DNA from 3 places in the Anaerobacillus sp. QJM3NY_32 genome. Region 2 is predicted to be linked to each of the others. Evidence: a T-box and tRNA genes for the amino acid it is inferred to sense, from the RefSeq annotation. Region 2 holds a T-box; the other regions hold tRNA genes.
What was found. A T-box is a leader RNA that pairs with one kind of tRNA and senses whether it is charged. The one in region 2 lies ahead of thrS (threonine--tRNA ligase), so its partner is inferred to be a tRNA-Thr.
Positions count from the first base shown of each region.

Region 1 (6,417 bases), 1.5 Mb from region 2:
TGTAAAGCATGAGAGCGAGAAGAAAAGAGATGATTTTGACAAACCAGTTGCTCGTTAACAATTTGTCCATTACTTTTTCCCCCTCCAATTACTAAAGCGGTTGGAAGTCTCAGTCTTAGACACAGAAGGATTTAGCTCAGCATTAAGAAGATCACGTAATACCTCTTCAGATAAATTTCGATGAAGTTCTCCGTTCTTTGTCAGGGAAATACTCCCTGTTTCTTCAGACACAATGAGTGTTAGGCTATCTGTTACTTCACTTATTCCAAGAGCAGCTCTGTGCCTTGTACCGAGTTCCTTCGAAATAAAAGGACTCTCTGAAAGTGGCAAATAACATGCTGCAGCTAAAATTTCATCCTTCTTTAGAATAACCGCTCCATCATGAAGTGGTGTATTCGGAATGAACACATTAATTAAAAGTTCAGAAGTTAATTTTGCATTCATAGGAATACCTGTCTCTACATAGTCATTGAGACCTGTTTCCCGCTCAATGGATATTAATGCGCCAATTCTTCTCTTACCCATATAGGATGATGACTTAATAATGGCTTCCACCATTTTATTCGTCTCTTCCTCTTCAACAGCGGAGCGAGCAAACAATCGACCGCGTCCTAACTGCTCAAGTGCTCTTCGAAGCTCAGGTTGGAAAATAATAATGATGGCAAGTAGTCCATAAAGAACGACCCGCTCTAGAATCCAATGTAGCGTGTTCAGTTCGAAAAAACTACTTAAGAACCATGCGGCAATAATGACCGTAATTCCCTTAAGAAGCTGAACAGCCTTCGTGCCGCGAATAAGCATAATAATTTTATATATCACATACGTAACGAGCAAAATATCAATAATCTCAGTTATGTAATCAAGTACATTTACATTTCCAACAGGCAGCACGGCTCTTCCTCCAAACGTATTGTATTTAGCCTGAAGTTCACTTCTAGTGCATTGCTAAAATACATTTGTAACTTTTTAATTATATCATATTTTTGACAACTTCAAAAAAAGCACATCTCAATTAGTATGACATTTCATATAATTAGTAACTCTGTGATCAAATGTTGAGTTCGGGGGAGAAGAATCATTTTTTTACTACAGCAATAATTCACAAAAATAAACCGCCCTATAGGACGGTTTATTTTTGTTCATCATTTGTAAATACACTACCTATATCTTGAAAAAGGTGTTTCAGCTGAAACCACGTCCAGTCAAGAATATGATCCACCTCTTCGATTTCACCAGTTACCTGTCCAGCAGAGGCCATATACTGTTCTCCATTGATCACAAGAACATCACCTTTAACCTGTCCTTCAATTTCAAGATTACGGTTTTTTACTGTTAGATCTCCTTCAATGACTTCACCCTCAGGAACAATAACCGTATTCGTTTCCTGGTCAAATCTTAAATTACCAGAGAGCGCAGATAATTGATCCTCACTCGTCCATGATGAATAAACAGATCCTGCCATTAATACTAAGAATAAAATCGCCGCTGTTACGAATGGATGAGATTTCATCCATCGTTTCATCCAGACCGTGCGTTTCTCCTGTGGTAGCTGTTGCATTACCTTTGATGTAAAACCATCGGGTGCCTTCATAGAAGGTGAGCTGAGGAGAAACGATTCCGTTTTCTTCAGTTCTTCATAATGCTCTTTGCAATCATGACATGTCTTTAAATGATCAAATAGCTCTTTACGCTGTTGATCTGTAGCTTCTTCATCAAGTACATCATGCATAATTGCAACTATTTCTGCAGGGCATTTCATAGCTTCTCCCCCTTTCTTACTGCTCTCGAAGCTTCTTTCTAAGCGCTTCTCTACCCCGATGTATTCGGGTTTTGACCGTTCCTACTGGTAAATCCAGAATTTCACTGATTTCCTTTAGCGATAACTCCTGAATATACTTTAAAGTTATAGCACTTCGATACTTAGCTGGCAAACTTAGAATAGCCTGATGTATCCCATCCTGTGCCTCTAACGATACAACTTCATCATCAGGTAATGGTTCATCAGTCGACACTTGAGAATACATTGTCAGACCTTCCGTTCCCGAAATTTCAGCATCGAGGTAATAATCCGGCTTTTTCTTTCGCATACGATCAATCGATAAGTTCGTGGCTATACGATATAACCAAGTAGAGAATTTTCGATCAATCTGATAGCGATCAATGTTCGTATAAGCACGAATGAATGCCTCTTGAGCCACATCCTCAGCTTCCTGCCTGTTACCAAGCATTCGGTATGTCAAAGCAAAGACTCGATCTTTATAGAGCTCTACTAACTCCCCAAATGCATTATGGTCCCCTTTTCTTACTTTCAACACGATTCTTTTTACGATTGCATCCATTTTTTCAACCCCCGCTGATTCCTGCGGCTATTATAGTTACGTATCAGGAAAAACAAAGTTTCACTTTTTCTAAAAAAACATTTTCTAATCTTTCCTTATTCTATCACGTTTGAATTACTGTTTTTAATGAAAATACATAATTTTCTAGTGAAAATAGTTTATTTTTTTAATATATAGGGTATAAAGCTATAAATTATTGAGAGGGTGGTTCGGCTCATGGAAAGGTTGAATCGAAAAATAAGCTTTCAAATAAAAAGCGAGAAAGATCATCTCCTTCAAGAAATTGAGGCTTCCCGCAATAAAATGAATTTATTAGCAAGGAACAAACCACTTAGTTCTTCCGAAATAATTGAAATTAGCACTTATCTGGACTATCTATTAAACGAATATGATCAATGTCGAAATAAAAAAACAGCGGCTTTATCTTAAGATAAAGTCGCTGCCTTTGTGTTTATTTTAATTTTTCCCCAAATAAAGATCCCATTAAAGCGACGGCAACAGTAGCCGTTTTATTTTTCTCGTCTAAAATAGGATTCACTTCAACGAATTCTGCAGAAGTTAAAATGTTTGATTCTGCAAGCATTTCCATCGCAAGATGACTCTCACGATAGCTAATTCCTCCAAGTACTGGTGTACCTACTCCAGGAGCATCGTGCGGATCAAGTCCATCAAGGTCAAGACTTAAATGCACCCCATCAGTGTCTTTCGATACATACTCGATAGCCTCTTCCATTACTTGCGTCATACCCATACGGTCAACTTCATGCATCGTATATACTTTAATACCTTTTTCTTTAATCAGTTTACGCTCACCATCATCAAGAGAACGAGCTCCGATAATCACAATGTTTTCTGGTTTAATTTTAGGTGAATATCCTGAAATGCTAGTTAAAGACTCATCACCAATACCAAGACTAACTGCAAGTGGCATTCCATGAATATTTCCTGATGGTGACGTTTCGGAGTTATTTAAATCACCATGCGCATCGTACCAAATAACGCCTAAATTTTCATAATTACGTGCTACACCGGCAAGAGTGCCAATAGCAATACTATGATCTCCACCAAACACTAGTGGAAAGCGCTTTCGATTAATCACTTCATTTACAACATTTGAAAGCTTTTCGCTAGCATCAGCAACTTCTTTCAAATTTTTAAGTTGATGATCCTGTTCTTCTGGACGCTTTTCTGGCCTTCCTATTTCAATATCCCCAAGATCTTCAATATCGTAATTCAAATTTGATAACCGTTCTACAATTCCAGCATATCTGATCGCACTTGGACCCATGTCTACCCCGCGTCTCATTTGGCCAAGATCCATTGGTACTCCTATAATCGAAAGTTTATTATTCATTATGTAGCCTCCTCGTATCCTAGTCTAGCTCTATTCTACCCATATTCCAGTAAATGACTCAACCTGACATAAAATACGAATAAATATTCATACAATTACGTAAATTGATGTTCTTTACGGATAAATATAAGGAACAGTAGCCTGGCCGTGGAGGATCTGAATCATATATCATCTGCAAGGCGCATTAGAAATAGAAAAGTTTCCTACTTCAAAATGATTTTATGACATAAAAAAAACCCTAAACATTGTTTAAGGAAAATGGTGGAGCCTAGCGGGATCGAACCGCTGACCTCCTGCGTGCAAGGCAGGCGCTCTCCCAGCTGAGCTAAGGCCCCATTTGGAGCGGGTGATGGGGATCGAACCCACGACATCAGCTTGGAAGGCTGAGGTTTTACCACTAAACTACACCCGCATATAAAGTTTGGAGCGGAAGACGGGATTCGAACCCGCGACCCCCACCTTGGCAAGGTGATGTTCTACCACTGAACTACTTCCGCATATGGTGAGCCATGAAGGACTCGAACCTTCGACCCTCTGATTAAAAGTCAGATGCTCTACCAACTGAGCTAATGGCTCTTACTGGTGGAGGGGGACGGATTCGAACCGCCGAACCCTGAGGGAGCGGATTTACAGTCCGCCGCGTTTAGCCACTTCGCTACCCCTCCACTGGAAAAATGGTGCCGGCCAGAGGACTTGAACCCCCAACCTACTGATTACAAATCAGTTGCTCTACCAATTGAGCTAGGCCGGCAAATATATAGTATTAACAAATAAAAAAGAGTGCACTCTACTGAGTACTCCTGAAGGTAAAGCAATTATTAAGAAAAATGGTGGAGGATGACGGGCTCGAACCGCCGACCCTCTGCTTGTAAGGCAGATGCTCTCCCAGCTGAGCTAATCCTCCACAGAGTATAGATAAATTAAATTGGTGACCCGTACGGGATTCGAACCCGTGTTACCGCCGTGAAAGGGCGGTGTCTTAACCGCTTGACCAACGGGCCATGTCCTGGAGCTTCCAACCGGATTCGAACCGATGACCCCTTCCTTACCATGGAAGTGCTCTACCTGCTGAGCTATGGAAGCATAATGGCTCCACAGGTAGGATTCGAACCTACGACCGATCGGTTAACAGCCGATTGCTCTACCACTGAGCTACTGTGGAATATTGGTCAGCCTGGCAACGTCCTACTCTTGCAGGGGGAGATCCCCCAACTACCATCGGCGCTGAAGAGCTTAACTTCCGTGTTCGGCATGGGAACGGGTGTGGCCTCTTCGCCATCATTACCAGACTAATCAAAGGTTGTTCCACTAGAAAGTGTTTAACCAAGGACAAGATATATCTTACTATATTTCTTTATAAAGATCAAGAAAAATTTTCATTCCTTGAAAACTAGATAGCACGCACAACGTTTTCCAATAACAATGTCTAGTTCCGCAGGCTACATTCTTGCCCATTTCACTCTTTCACTTCAGGCGAAAAGCGCCTTACGTTCAAGAGCTCCAATGGTCTACGAAAGTGACCAAGCCTGCTTTACTTTTCGTTTTTAGGTTAAGCCCTCGATCGATTAGTATTCGTCAGCTCCACGTGTTGCCACGCTTCCACCCCGAACCTATCTACCTCATCATCTCTAAGGGATCTTACCAGCTTCATGCTGTGGGAAATCTCATCTCGAGGGGGGCTTCATGCTTAGATGCTTTCAGCACTTATCCCTTCCACACGTAGCTACCCAGCTATGCTCCTGGCGGAACAACTGGTACACCAGCGGTGTGTCCATCCCGGTCCTCTCGTACTAAGGACAGCTCCTCTCAAATTTCCTGCGCCCGCGACGGATAGGGACCGAACTGTCTCACGACGTTCTGAACCCAGCTCGCGTACCGCTTTAATGGGCGAACAGCCCAACCCTTGGGACCTACTTCAGCCCCAGGATGCGATGAGCCGACATCGAGGTGCCAAACCTCCCCGTCGATGTGGACTCTTGGGGGAGATAAGCCTGTTATCCCCAGGGTAGCTTTTATCCGTTGAGCGATGGCCCTTCCATGCGGAACCACCGGATCACTAAGCCCGACTTTCGTCCCTGCTCGACTTGTAGGTCTCGCAGTCAAGCTCCCTTGTGCCTTTACACTCTGCGAATGATTTCCAACCATTCTGAGGGAACCTTTGGGCGCCTCCGTTACACTTTAGGAGGCGACCGCCCCAGTCAAACTGCCCACCTGACACTGTCTCCGCACCGGATCACGGTGCTGGGTTAGAATGTCAGTACAGCCAGGGTAGTATCCCACCGACGCCTCCATCGAACCTGGCGGTCCGACTTCTATGGCTCCTACCTATCCTGTACAAGCTGTACCAAAATCCAATATCAGGCTACAGTAAAGCTCCATGGGGTCTTTCCGTCCTGTCGCGGGTAACCTGCATCTTCACAGGTACTATAATTTCACCGGGTCTCTCGTTGAGACAGTATCCAAGTCGTTGCACCTTTCGTGCGGGTCGGAACTTACCCGACAAGGAATTTCGCTACCTTAGGACCGTTATAGTTACGGCCGCCGTTTACTGGGGCTTCGATTCAGAGCTTCTCCCGTAAGGGATAACCCCTCCTCTTAACCTTCCAGCACCGGGCAGGTGTCAGCCCCTATACTTCGCCTTACGGCTTTGCAGAGACCTGTGTTTTTGCTAAACAGTCGCTTGGATCTTTTCACTGCGGCTCCCCTGGGCTATAAACCCGAGGA
Region 1 is NZ_CM149684.1:169,702-176,118, reverse strand. Features, by position in the region: gene AC0VYH_RS01025 (CdaR family protein) at 1-70, opposite strand, end outside; gene cdaA (diadenylate cyclase CdaA) at 70-888, opposite strand; gene AC0VYH_RS01015 (anti-sigma factor family protein) at 1,130-1,759, opposite strand; gene sigW (RNA polymerase sigma factor SigW) at 1,776-2,339, opposite strand; gene AC0VYH_RS01005 (aspartyl-phosphate phosphatase Spo0E family protein) at 2,556-2,768, shown strand; gene rocF (arginase) at 2,791-3,693, opposite strand; tRNA gene AC0VYH_RS00995 (tRNA-Ala) at 3,953-4,028, opposite strand; tRNA gene AC0VYH_RS00990 (tRNA-Gly) at 4,032-4,105, opposite strand; tRNA gene AC0VYH_RS00985 (tRNA-Gly) at 4,116-4,190, opposite strand; tRNA gene AC0VYH_RS00980 (tRNA-Lys) at 4,194-4,269, opposite strand; tRNA gene AC0VYH_RS00975 (tRNA-Tyr) at 4,274-4,358, opposite strand; tRNA gene AC0VYH_RS00970 (tRNA-Thr) at 4,369-4,444, opposite strand; tRNA gene AC0VYH_RS00965 (tRNA-Val) at 4,522-4,597, opposite strand; tRNA gene AC0VYH_RS00960 (tRNA-Glu) at 4,620-4,694, opposite strand; tRNA gene AC0VYH_RS00955 (tRNA-Thr) at 4,701-4,776, opposite strand; tRNA gene AC0VYH_RS00950 (tRNA-Asn) at 4,781-4,855, opposite strand; rRNA gene rrf (5S ribosomal RNA) at 4,866-4,982, opposite strand; rRNA gene AC0VYH_RS00940 (23S ribosomal RNA) at 5,239-6,417, opposite strand, start outside.
Region 1: it has a tRNA-Thr gene. The T-box ahead of thrS (threonine--tRNA ligase) is inferred to sense a tRNA for this amino acid. The anticodon was not compared.

Region 2 (6,417 bases):
TAAGACAGTATACCATGCTGACCAAATGTATGTCAAGGTGATAAGATTCGTTCGAAGTGCACTTGATTATCATAACGAATCTTTCCCTTTGTGACAAGTGTTTTTTGTAAATTTCTTTTCTATATTAATAAAAGACCGGCAATTATGCCGGTCTTACATTACTTCTTCTGTTTAATTTCTTCTTCAATTCTAGCTGTGAAATCATTCAATGAAACAGTCTCAGAATCCTGCTGGCTGTAGCGGCGTACGTTAACCGCTTCACCTTCAACCTCTTTATCACCTACTACGAGCATGTAAGGAATTTTCTGCATTTGAGCTTCACGAATTTTGTAACCAATCTTTTCATTGCGTTCGTCAACCTCGACACGAATTCCTGCACGCTGAAGTTTTTTCTGAACGTTCTTTGCATATTCTAAGTGAACTTCTGATACCGGAATAATCTCCGCCTGGATAGGTGAAAGCCAAGTTGGAAATGCTCCTTTGTATTCTTCAATTAAGAATGCTACGAAGCGTTCCATTGTAGAAACAACGCCGCGATGAATAACAACTGGACGATGGTGGTTGCCATCTTCACCAATATAAGATAGATCAAATCGCTCTGGAAGTAGGAAGTCAAGTTGAACAGTCGAAAGAGTTTCCTCTTTACCTAGAGCTGTTTTCACCTGAACATCCAATTTCGGACCATAAAACGCAGCTTCGCCTTCAGCTTCCACATATTCGACGTTTAGGTCATCCATTGCTTCTTTAAGCATTCTTTGTGCTTTTTCCCACATTTCATCATTGTCGATATATTTTTTCTTATCTGCTGGATCGCGATAAGAAAGACGGAATGAGTAGTCACTGATGTTAAAGTCTTTATAAACTTCCTGGATAAGCTCGACAACTTCAATAAATTCTTGCTTGATTTGATCAGGACGACAGAAGATGTGAGCGTCATTTAGCGTCATCGAACGTACGCGCTGAAGACCTGCTAGCGCTCCAGACATTTCATATCGATGCATTGTTCCAAGCTCCGCAACGCGGTATGGAAGACTACGATAGCTTTTCAGATCGTTTTTATAAATCATCATATGATGCGGGCAATTCATTGGACGAAGAACAAGTTCTTCTGTTTCATCCATTTTCATCGGAGGGTACATATCATCCTGATAGTGATCCCAGTGACCACTTGTTTTATATAGATCAACATTTGCAAGGTGAGGTGTATATACATGGTTATACCCAAGACGTTCCTCAAGATCTACAATATATCGTTCAATCGTCCGACGAATAGTCGCCCCTCTTGGCAACCAAATCGGAAGTCCCTGTCCTACCTCTTGGGAAATAGTAAATAGCTTAAGTTCTTTACCGAGTTTGCGGTGATCACGTTCTTTAGCTTCTTCTAAAAGATGAAGGTATTCTTCAACTTGAGATTGCTTTGGAAAAGCTGTTCCATAAATGCGTTGAAGCATCTGGTTTTCGCTATCTCCACGCCAATAAGCGCCTGCAATCGAAAGTAATTTAAAGGCTTTTATCTTACTAGTAGATGGAACGTGTGGTCCACGACAAAGGTCAAAGAATTCACCCTGTTCATAAATTGTCACTTGTTCGTCAGCAGGAATAGCTTCTAATAGCTCTAATTTGAGCTCATCGCCAATCTCTTTAAACATTTTCTCTGCTTCACTGCGACTTACAACGATACGCTTCACTTCAAGATTTTCATTAATGATTTTCTTCATTTCTTTCTCAATCTTAGGCAGGTCCTCAGGCGTAATAGATACAGGGCAGTCAATATCATAGTAGAAACCACTATCAATAACCGGCCCTACTCCTAGTTTTACATCACTGTAGAGGCGTTTAATTGCCTGTGCCATAAGGTGCGCTGTACTATGACGAAGCACTTCAAGACCGTCCTCACTTTCAGGTGTTACAATTTCAATAGAAGCATCTTCTTCAATTTCGCGTCTCAAATCAAAAAGAACACCATTCACTTTTCCTGCAAGAGCCTTTTTCTTTAGGCCCGGGCTGATTGAGCTTGCAATCTCTTCCGTTGTTGTCCCTTTATTAAATTCCTTTACAGAACCGTCAGGAAACGTTATTTTTACCATTTCAGCCATGCTTCTTCACTCCTTTTTTTGCATATAAAAAACACCCATCCCAAAAGGGACGAGTGTTGATCTCGTGGTTCCACCCTGCTTCCCGCATAAGATAATAACCTATACGGCTCAGACTGCTGTAACGTAGCAGAAACGCCACCCCATTTCCAGGGCAGAGTTCAAAGGTGGTAAGTATGCTCGTCTCGCTAGGAAGTTCGCACCAATCCTTCCCTCTCTGAAAGCTAACAACACATCTCATGTCCTTATCGTAACAATTACGTATATGCGTGTATGTAGGTATTATAAGTAGTGTACATATGAAAATCAAGCTTATTTTAAGGATTGCCTGAAAAAAATAGTTTAGACATACGATACGGAAAAAAACTTAACCTTTCTTCAAACACATTTCGGATTGTTTGAACGAGCCCCTCATCGGAATCATCCGTGTAAATACAAACTTCTTCTGGAGCAAGCAGCAGAAGGGGAAATAGAATTTCAGAATCTATCTCATCTATGGTTAGCCCAACAGGAAGATCTTCCAACTTCCCCTCTATACCAGTTAATAGTGACCCATTCATATCAAATAATTGATATGTTTTATCATAAACAAGAACTACTTTTTTCTGAAGAGATTGCCTGGATCGCAATAGAATTCTTAAACCTTCAACGAAGTTTTGATATTCTTGTTCAAGTTTATATTCGTCAATCGCTTCTCCAATCAATTCATTTAGCAAAGCACGATAAGGACCCGTTCGAAATCTTAAAAAAGAATCAAACAAAATGGTTCCACCCTGTTCAATACACGATAATGTTGACTGAAGCAGTACGTCCCTTCGATTAGCATAGCGATGAGCACCTGGATAGTCTTCTTTATCCCCATCTCCAATACTTCGAGCAATGGATGTAATTTCACCAATTTCATCTTTATCTTGATAATAATACGTTGAAGTTAATAGCTGTTCCATCCAACGCTTCTCATAGAAGGTACTCACACAGTTAGCAATGCATTGAGAAATCTGATAACACAGTTTTGTATCATATGGGCCTATCGCAACAGAAAGACTTAACTCTTCTTCATTTACAATGACTGAGTCACCGATTTTAATGAACTTGTTCAATTGATCGAATACAAATTGGAAGTCATCTATATCAGTAAATGTTATCGAAACCAACGCATTCCCTCCTGTCCACTACCTTCTCATTAGAATCTATATGGCAGAATATGCGAAATGATGTATAGAACCAAAAAAAAGCCTTCCGTAATGGAAGACTTTAAACTCGTCTATTTTTACCCTCTAAAAATACAGGCGTGGTAAAGTGCTTAATTCGCTCCATAATCCGCTTAGCTTTCGTTTCTTCAATTCCACTTTTATGGGAATAAGCTAAATGATCTTCAAGCAAAGCATAGTCCAGGTTAGATGAATACAGAGTTGGTAACCCCTCAGTCATACGATATTGTAATAAAGCTCCAAGAATATCATCTCGTACCCAACTTGAGATATTTTCCGCTCCAATATCATCAAGTATCAAGAGCGGTGTTTCTTTTAAATAATCAAGCTTTTCATCAATAGATTGATCTTGAATGGCGCTTTTCATTTGACGGAAGAAATCCGGAGTATAAATAAACTGAGAACGAACCCCTTTTTCTTTCGCCAGCTGGTTTGCAATAGCCCCGAGAATAAACGTTTTCCCTACCCCAAAACCTCCATGAATATAAAGCCCTTTAGTGGTTTCACCAGGAACGAAATCTTCTACATATTGAATCGCCGTCCCAATCGCTTCAATTCTAACAGGATCTTCATCATCCAAATCCGCGAAGGTAGCCTGAAGAATTTCTTTCGGAATATAGTAGCTTTGAATCATCTGATTACGCTTTTTGTTCTTATCATCTTCAATTCTTGTTGGACAACGGTTGTAGCGAATATCAATCACCGAACGATTAATAAATAGCTCAGGCTCGTACCCCTCCATCATATTAATGCAGTTCGAGAGACCAGGGCATCCTTCACATCGCTTTGCTTGTGTTGTATATTCATATAGTCTTGCAAGACTTCTATCAATTATTTTGTCATCGACCTCGTCATGCTCTTCAATAAATGCACGAATATCTTCATCGGCCATAATAGCCTTCTTCATCTCTTGGTACTGTTCCTGGAATTTCTTATTGCCTGGCATCTTGTTAAATGATTCCTGGATTGATTCCATTCTTGTTCACCCCGCTTATTTCTTATATTTACTTAGCATCTTTTTAAGCTGATCCTGTTTCTCAGATCGCTCCTCATGAGACATATCCGGTTCTTTTTGATCTGAAATCCATTCAGGCACTTTGTCTTTTCTAGCGGCAGGTTTCCCACGATTGGAAGAGCCTGTTTTTTTCTTGGCCGGTTGCTGAAGCTCTTTAATGGCAAGGTTCATTGCTTCTCTTACTGTCTTTACCCTTGCCCTTGCCCAGTGACTCGCAAACTTTTCTACATAATTCTTCGATAACTTCTTATCCTGCGTTTCTAGAATGAAATCAAGTAAGACATTCATAACACCAGGAGTCAGCTTTTGTTCATCCATTATTCGCTCCACAAGCTTCATATCTGCTTCAGAAGGTTTTCCCCCTTCAGCTGCCCGCTGAAGAATATCATATGGCGTCATCTGTTCATATCTCTGCGCCGCTTTCTCTTCTTCTGTCTCAGGTTCTTTCTTATGAAACTCTTGTAAAGAAACAGGTTGACTTCTATATTGGAGAGCAGGCACTTTGCCACGATTTTCAAGCGCGAACCAACTGCTTACTTCCTTGCGCAGTAGATCATCAGAAAGTTCGTCATGGTGAATTGCAGCTTGTTCCACAATCCGGCCCATTTCATATGGTTCAATTTTATACACAAAAGCAAGTCGCTCAATCGTTTTCTTAACAGACTCTGTAAACATTTTCTCAGTGACAATCATATCAGAAATGTGCTGCTTCATCATATCGAAGTCGAATTGCGAAGAAGTAAAAACAAGGCCTTTATTTTCATCACGTTTCTCTATCGTTACTTCCTCTTCTACTTCGCTCATACCAGTCATTTCAGACGGGTGAAGAGAATCGTATACTTCATTAAATGATGCAGTCACGTCACTATACTCAGCTAGATCTGCCTTTTCCACTGTGAAGTGCTTTTTTAGATCATTGTATCGATTACGTCCTAATCGATTGAATAAATAAATATTCAGTACGCCATCATTGAAGAAGCGTTCCGGTGTGAGAGGAGCTTGCAATTCATAAGTAAAATGTCTAGGATCTCCACTGTCTTTTACATATGTTTTCAACAGGCCAATTCCTTCTAATTTACGTCTCTCTTCAAGTACTCTCTTCAAATCCCATCTCATCATAAGTAGCAAATTATGATGAGTCATTGTTGTAACAAAATGATTCTGCTGCTCATGAGCACTCCAGAGAGTCATATAAAGACTGTAGGCCGGAGCCCCGATTAAAGGTTGATATAACAATGTTAGTACTCTTCGATCATACTCGTGCAAAAGTCCGGATGCTTCAATCTGAAGCGTATCAACAGGAAGAAGTTCTTTCCAATGCATATGCTTCACCTTTGTATTCCTCATAATTTTTGAAACCGTACAAAAAAAGAGCTTACGCGAAGCTCCCCCTTTGTTATTCTGCTCTGTTAATTAATTCTTTTAATTCGCGGATAAAGACATTAATATCTTTAAATTGACGATAGACAGAAGCAAATCGAACATAAGCAACTTCATCAACCTTTGCCAGCTGATCCATAACAAGCTCTCCCACAACATCACTACTGATCTCGGAAGCTCCCTGATTACGAAGATCACGTTCGATTTCATTAACAATTGTTTCTAGAGTTTCAAGTGGAACAGGCCTTTTTTCACAGGCTTTAATTAAACCTCTAAGAATTTTATCCCTGCTAAACTCTTCTCTAGTTCCTTCTTTTTTCACTACAATAAGCGGTATTTCTTCAACTGTTTCAAATGTCGTAAATCGATACGTACACGATTCACACTCACGGCGCCTACGAATCGAACGGCCCTCGTGAACCGGCCGAGAATCAAGCACCCTTGTACCATTGTGATTGCAGTTGGGACAACGCATAAGATCATCTCCACTAAACGAACAAGATTTCTACTACTATTTTAGCATAAAATGTGTCATGACACACCTACCCTTAAAACTGCTCAGAAATCCCTGTTCCGATTAACGTAAGTTTCTTTTTTAAATCATTATAAATGGTTGCAATGACTTTCTTACTGTATCCGAAATCAACTGGAAGTGGCGTCTCTGTTGAAACAGAGAAATCAACGGCAGTTCTATAAGCACGAACCGTGACAACTGTTA
Region 2 is NZ_CM149684.1:3,042,462-3,048,878, forward strand. Features, by position in the region: gene thrS (threonine--tRNA ligase) at 159-2,096, opposite strand; T-box leader at 2,139-2,354, opposite strand; gene AC0VYH_RS15975 (putative sporulation protein YtxC) at 2,411-3,247, opposite strand; gene dnaI (primosomal protein DnaI) at 3,348-4,280, opposite strand; gene AC0VYH_RS15985 (replication initiation and membrane attachment family protein) at 4,296-5,642, opposite strand; gene nrdR (transcriptional regulator NrdR) at 5,716-6,174, opposite strand; gene AC0VYH_RS15995 (cytosolic protein) at 6,248-6,417, opposite strand, start outside.

Region 3 (6,417 bases), 1.0 Mb from region 2:
CGCTGGTCCTGTTCCTACAATAACTGCTTTATGCATAATGACCCTCCTCTATCGACTTCATTATGTTATTTTTCCTAATTATATAGAAATAAACCCTTCTCTTACAAATTATATGGGTATCCATCAATTTGTTTCTTGATCTTATGCAAATGGTTGTTCATTTTCACACCTTCTTGATAGAATAGAAACAGTCTTGTAATAGTAAGGAAAACCCGAGGTGAATAAAAGATGAATCCAATAGTTGAATTCTGCATGAGCAATCTTTCGAGCGGTTCACATAAAGCAATGGAAAAACTAGAAAAAGATACAGATCTTGATGTGCTCGAATATTCTTGTCTTGGTCACTGCACACTTTGTAGCCAGGATATTTACTGTCTCGTTAACGGCGAGCGCGTTACTGCCGAAACGCCCGATGAGCTAGTTGATAACGTCTACCAGTTCATCGAAGAAAATCCGATGTTTTAACCGAATTTGGACATACTAATAAGTGAATCCAATTAGAGGAGGAGCTTACATGAAAAATCGAAACGCGTATGATCCGAAAGCCGGTGTGCAAGGTGAAAAAGAAGGCGAAGACGCTCTTCTTATGAATAAAAAAAGAGGCCCGCAAAATGCGCGCCCTAAAAAAAAGTAAAAGCCGCTTTATGCGGCTTTTTATTATGCTATGCGAAACCGAAAAGTAAACCAGAAGTCTTCATTGAGTGAGGTGCCGGTAGCAATAATATGCTGCTCTCCTTCATCATCAAGCGTAATCCAGCTATGATGCTCATCTTTATAAACTGGATAGAAATGACCTTCCTTAAATAATTTACGATTCAATACACTTTCTGAGCCGGTTAAAGGCTCTTCTTCGAAAACATCTCTAATACATTGTACAAGTTCCATCTATGTTGTGATCCTCCCTTAATCTCCAACCAAAAACACCCCGCGCACCTCTCTTACGAGAGCCACTTAGGCGGAGTGTTTTTATCCCAATAAATCTTACCTACTTCATAATGTTCTTCAAAATCATCATTCGCTGCATGGTAATGAAAATTAAACCAATAGCCATCTTGTGGGGGATGATCTCTTCTCACATGAAAACGCAATAAGTCTTCCCCACTCTGTTCATTATATACATGAAGAATACGTTCTCCGTATCCACCAGAAGGGTTGTCCGTCAAACGAAGTGACCTTAATGTATCCTCATCCAGATTTTGCACTGAGGTAGCGATCGCTTCTGTCATTTTAGGTACAATTGCATCTCGATACTCGTTACCGACTCGAGTTGAGATCGTTTCACCGAATTTTGTTAGCCCGAGTTGCTCGGATTGATTGCTTGCATAGCTTACAAAATGCGTCAGGAGTTCAGAAGAAGAAGCGTCCTGAGCTATGATGGGCCAATCATACTGATCAACAAGAGGCTCTATCGCCTTATCAGGCTCGTCCCTCGGCTCAATAAGAAGATGGTTTTCTTCTTGATAATTTTCTGATGACTCTGTTTTGTCATCTGCTAGATATCCAGTAGGAACCACAGTTCCAAGTGTAATAACAGCAACAAATGCTACAAATAACTTTCTCATCCAAAGAGGGAATTTCATTATGTGCACCTGACTTTCGAAGATCAATAGTTAGTATTATTCTCGCATGATCTTCTCAAAAAAGCCAGAAGTTTAGACGATTTTTCATTAATTTTCATTTGGCTATGGTAACGAAGCTTTTCATTCAAAAAGGCTCTTTTTTAAAAGATTGTTGCTTTCGAAACAATTGTTGAATTAAACACTAAACTTAGCTGATTGGAGCGGAAGGATGCTAACCGCCTGCCCCGCGAAAAACGAGCATCCCTGAGCGAAAATTCACCCACTATAGCAACAATGTCTACGAAAGAGCCTTTAAAAAAGAGCGCTTCATGTAAGCGCTCCATCTATTAACAAGTAAACATATCAATTCTTCTCAAACTTATGCCTGTATACACCCACCTTCTACCGGTCCAGCGAAACCCTGAAACAGAAGTACGCCCTACATAAACTGGCCAAAACCAAAATGAATTGCCGCCTCTCATCCAAATATAAGTAAACCGATACATACACCTTCTAATGGATCCCGGATCTACAGCAAATGTTCCAGCTTGTGCTGACTGTGGTCTAGGAGGCGGTGATGCTGGTGGGCTCGATGTTGGAGCTACGGGTTGCTGACGGTAGGCATCTGTGTTGTCATAATGATAAGCAATGTGCTCATGTTCTTCATAATACATTCGGTCCATCCCCTCTCTTATACAGTCACTGTATGCTGTATTCTGATGAGACGTACCGAATTGAAAACAACAAAAAAAGCATCTCTTTGAGTATGCTTGAGTCAAAAAGTCTATGGAAATTTAGTTGGTGACCCGTACGGGAATCGAACCCGTGATACCGCCGTGAAAGGGCGGTGTCTTAACCGCTTGACCAACGGGCCAAAAAAATGGAGCGGGTGATGGGGATCGAACCCACGACATCAGCTTGGAAGGCTGAGGTTTTACCACTAAACTACACCCGCAAAGATGGAGGAGGAAGAGGGATTCGAACCCCCGCGGGCGACTAAGCCCCTGTCGGTTTTCAAGACCGATCCCTTCAGCCAGACTTGGGTATTCCTCCAAAAACATGAAAATATATATGGTGGAGCCTAGCGGGATCGAACCGCTGACCTCCTGCGTGCAAGGCAGGCGCTCTCCCAGCTGAGCTAAGGCCCCAATATGGTGCGCCCGAGAGAAGTCGAATCCCTAACCTTCTGATCCGTAGTCAGACGCTCTATCCAATTGAGCTACGGGCGCATATTCTATGGTGCGGGTGAAGGGACTTGAACCCCCACGTCGTAAGACACTAGATCCTAAGTCTAGCGCGTCTGCCAATTCCGCCACACCCGCATGTGTGGTGCCGGCCAGAGGACTTGAACCCCCAACCTACTGATTACAAGTCAGTTGCTCTACCAATTGAGCTAGGCCGGCATAATTTAATGAAAGTCATCAAAAATAAATGGTGGAGGATGACGGGCTCGAACCGCCGACCCTCTGCTTGTAAGGCAGATGCTCTCCCAGCTGAGCTAATCCTCCATTAAACAGCGACTTCATTATTATACAATAACTTCTTTTGCCTCGTCAACACTTTTTTTAATGTGTTTTTTCAAGGACAAGACCTATCTTATCACCGACCCCAAAAAAACACAACCCTTTTTCACAAAAAAATTATTCCCCATAGTTAAGCACTCCATTTTTGACATAGAAAAAAAGCAGGGAGCGCTCTCCCCTGCTTATACTGGCGTTTGAATAAGTGGTTTTTTCTTTTTATTTTGGCGGAGTATTGGTCTTTTTTTAGTCACCATTTCAGAATCATATTTTCGGTACTCTTTCATGTCGGTTGATTCCCGCAAAAGCTGATCTTCAACATAGTGACGCTTTCTTTTCAAAAAAACCCCTCCTCATAAGTAATAATTCTCAATACCCTATTTTTCTGTTGTTAAACCCGAATCTTTTTCACCATCGATCTATCGGCAAAAGTTACAGGTAACACATAATTTATTCACTTAGAGCGCAATTATGCTTCATCCAGATTAAATTGGTAATAATTTTCCTGATCTTCTCCTGACCTCTCAACAAAAGTAACTTCTCCATTTTGTGAAACCATAATAACAGTTTGCGCCCTCGTTCCGTAATGATCCGACTTAATAAAAACGGGTGAAAGCATCCTTTCCCATTCAATCGGCACGCCTGTCTGTGGTAATAAATAATCAGGTGCAGGCTCAGCATGAGAAAGCATTTCAAAAAGACGATTTTGATCGAGGTTCTTTTCTGCACTTAAATAGTGTTTCAATTCTTCTTTAAGCTGCTCAACCTTTGGCCAGCTCGTATTCAGTAAGTGATTACTTACAGCGTGAACACCGTTCTCTAGTTTTGAAATTTGATCCTGCCGGTTTGAATAATAATAAAGGCTCTTAAAATCTCCTATGATTAAATTAAATCCATTGTACTGATCTTTCTTTTGTCGAACCATTTCTAGGTATGATAATGGGGATTGATGATCACGTAAGTAATCGGCCGTTAGATCACCCCTTGATAGACTTTTAGGCTGCTCATTCGCTTCTCGATAATTCGTAAGGGCTGCAATTCTTCCGTTTGTTGTAACCCCTAGCCATGTTCCCATAGCCTTTAAATCACGCCCCGCAAGTAGTTCTGGTACATCTTCCCAATAGTTCGCAGGTTTTGTTGGACGCTCGTAGAATTCATCTCGGTTGGCTACGAGTATAAATGGGTATGTAGGATGAACATTTTGAGCTACAGCAATTAAGCACATCTTAACGCGCCTCCTCTCTCGTTTCACTGTAAGAAAAAACGCAGCGTTAGCCGCTGCGTTACGATTGGATCATACGAACTTCTTCTTCACATGCAGAAGAACAATAATGGTTATACTCCTCTTTGCAAGAATCACAGACGATGTGAAGCTTGTCACACTGTACATTAGCACAATTGATATAAGTATCTGCTGGCTCCTCACAATGATAGCATTTCCCTACAACTGTATCTTCATCGGTACGGTTTACATTAACAGCAAGACGATCATCAAATACAAAGCACTTGCCATCAAAATATTTCCCCTGTACCTCCGGGTCTTTACCATACGTTACAATTCCTCCATGAAGCTGTGAAACGTCGGAAAAACCTTTTTTCATTAAGTAACCAGAAAATTTCTCACAGCGAATTCCACCTGTACAATAAGTTAGTACTTTCTTATCTTTTTGGTCCGAAAGATTTTGTTCAATCCAGTCTGGAAGATCACGAAAAGCCTTTATATCAGGACGAATTGCATTGCGAAAATGACCAATATCGTACTCATAATCATTTCTTGCATCGATAACTATTACATCATCATCTTCTAATGCTTCCATAAATTCCTTTGGCTCAAGATAATTCCCGGTTATTTCTTTCGGGTTTACATCTTCCTCAAGCTTTAGTGAAACAATTTCTTCGCGCGGACGTACGTGCATCTTTTTAAAGGCATGACCTTCTGCTTCATCAATTTTGAAAGCCATATCACGAAAGCGTTCATCTGCTTTTAGTTCGTCCATGTAGCGCTCAGTATCCTCAACGGTTCCTGAAACCGTTCCATTAATGCCCTCTTTGCCTACAAGGACTCGACCTTTTAAATTGAGTGATTGACAATACTTAAGATGCTTTCGAGCAAAATAATCCGGATCTTCTATTTCTACATATTGATAATATAACAGCACTTGATATGCTGAAGCTTCTGATTGCAAATCAAAAACCACCCTTTACGTCTTCTTCAATCAAGCTCTAATCCAAGAGCCTAAATCAATACTATATCTTACCGGATTCGAAGTCTGATGTAAAGAAGATTACCTTGATGGGAAGTAGTCGTCTTTAAGCTTTTCGATTTCGATAAGAGATGCTTCGGCCCATCTTCCGCCTTCGTGCTTGAGCTCTGCGGATTGTGTTTCAAGCGCTTCCTTGAGTGAATCATGATAATCAGGAATATTTCCTTCGTAATGATTAATGGCTGACATTGGAACGAGCGCTTTCTCGAATTGGGCTAACGCTTTTCGCTGGTGAAAAAGAGGAACATCGAGCTGTTTGGGATTATGAAGGTCTCCCTGAGTTGGATGCTTGATGACAGCAAGAACTTTAATCACAGCTTTGGGGGACTTCATATCGACGACTTCTCCAATATATCTCCCCGTTTTATAACCTGCCGTTACTATTTCTCCTGGCTGAAACGTTTTTTTCTCTGACATAGTCGCTTCACTCCTTCATCTAACTGTGTGTACACGTCGATGATATCATAAAATCCTCCTTTATCAGGAGGATTTTATCTTGTGAAGACATGTTTCCCAATCTCTTTGATGATATGCCTTGTACGAATCCAATCGTCTGTTGCAATATCAGGATTGTAATAAAACAAAGCTCCTGAGCTTGGGTCTCTACCACTAAGGGCCGCATAGACAGCCTTATATGATTCTGCTCCTGGCTTTTGATCATATTGACCGTCAGATACTGCAGTATAAGCACCACTTTCAAAAATCACTTCTTTAATGCTATTTGGAAATCTTGCAGAAAGTGTTCGATTGACTGTTACAGCAGCTACCGCTACTTTCCCTTCAAACGATTCACCTCTTGCTTCTCCATTAACCAATTTGGCCAACATTTCAATTTCTTCTACAGAATAGTTCGATACAGTAAATTGATCCTTTGTTACTTTCTTAACATCATTCATATTTTTAACAGGAAGGTTAAGCAATAAGGCAACCTCCTGTTTCGTTTCTGGTTCAGATAAAGTTTCGTTTAATACAACTTCTTCATTAACCTCATTCTCAATCTTAGGCTTTACTTTCATCAATGATACGGCCGCTACCTGATGAGTTTGTGCAGAAAACAGAGCAAAAAAGAGGCTC
Region 3 is NZ_CM149684.1:2,042,329-2,048,745, reverse strand. Features, by position in the region: gene trxB (thioredoxin-disulfide reductase) at 1-36, opposite strand, end outside; gene AC0VYH_RS10980 (YuzB family protein) at 229-465, shown strand; gene AC0VYH_RS10975 (hypothetical protein) at 658-885, opposite strand; gene AC0VYH_RS10970 (YpjP family protein) at 939-1,580, opposite strand; gene AC0VYH_RS10965 (transporter) at 1,907-2,233, opposite strand; tRNA gene AC0VYH_RS10960 (tRNA-Glu) at 2,359-2,433, opposite strand; tRNA gene AC0VYH_RS10955 (tRNA-Gly) at 2,441-2,514, opposite strand; tRNA gene AC0VYH_RS10950 (tRNA-Ser) at 2,520-2,612, opposite strand; tRNA gene AC0VYH_RS10945 (tRNA-Ala) at 2,632-2,707, opposite strand; tRNA gene AC0VYH_RS10940 (tRNA-Arg) at 2,712-2,788, opposite strand; tRNA gene AC0VYH_RS10935 (tRNA-Leu) at 2,797-2,881, opposite strand; tRNA gene AC0VYH_RS10930 (tRNA-Thr) at 2,887-2,962, opposite strand; tRNA gene AC0VYH_RS10925 (tRNA-Val) at 2,992-3,067, opposite strand; gene AC0VYH_RS10920 (hypothetical protein) at 3,265-3,420, opposite strand; gene AC0VYH_RS10915 (NRDE family protein) at 3,549-4,304, opposite strand; gene trhO (oxygen-dependent tRNA uridine(34) hydroxylase TrhO) at 4,363-5,265, opposite strand; gene kapB (kinase-associated lipoprotein KapB) at 5,365-5,760, opposite strand; gene AC0VYH_RS10900 (cell wall hydrolase) at 5,835-6,417, opposite strand, start outside.
Region 3: it has a tRNA-Thr gene. The T-box ahead of thrS (threonine--tRNA ligase) is inferred to sense a tRNA for this amino acid. The anticodon was not compared.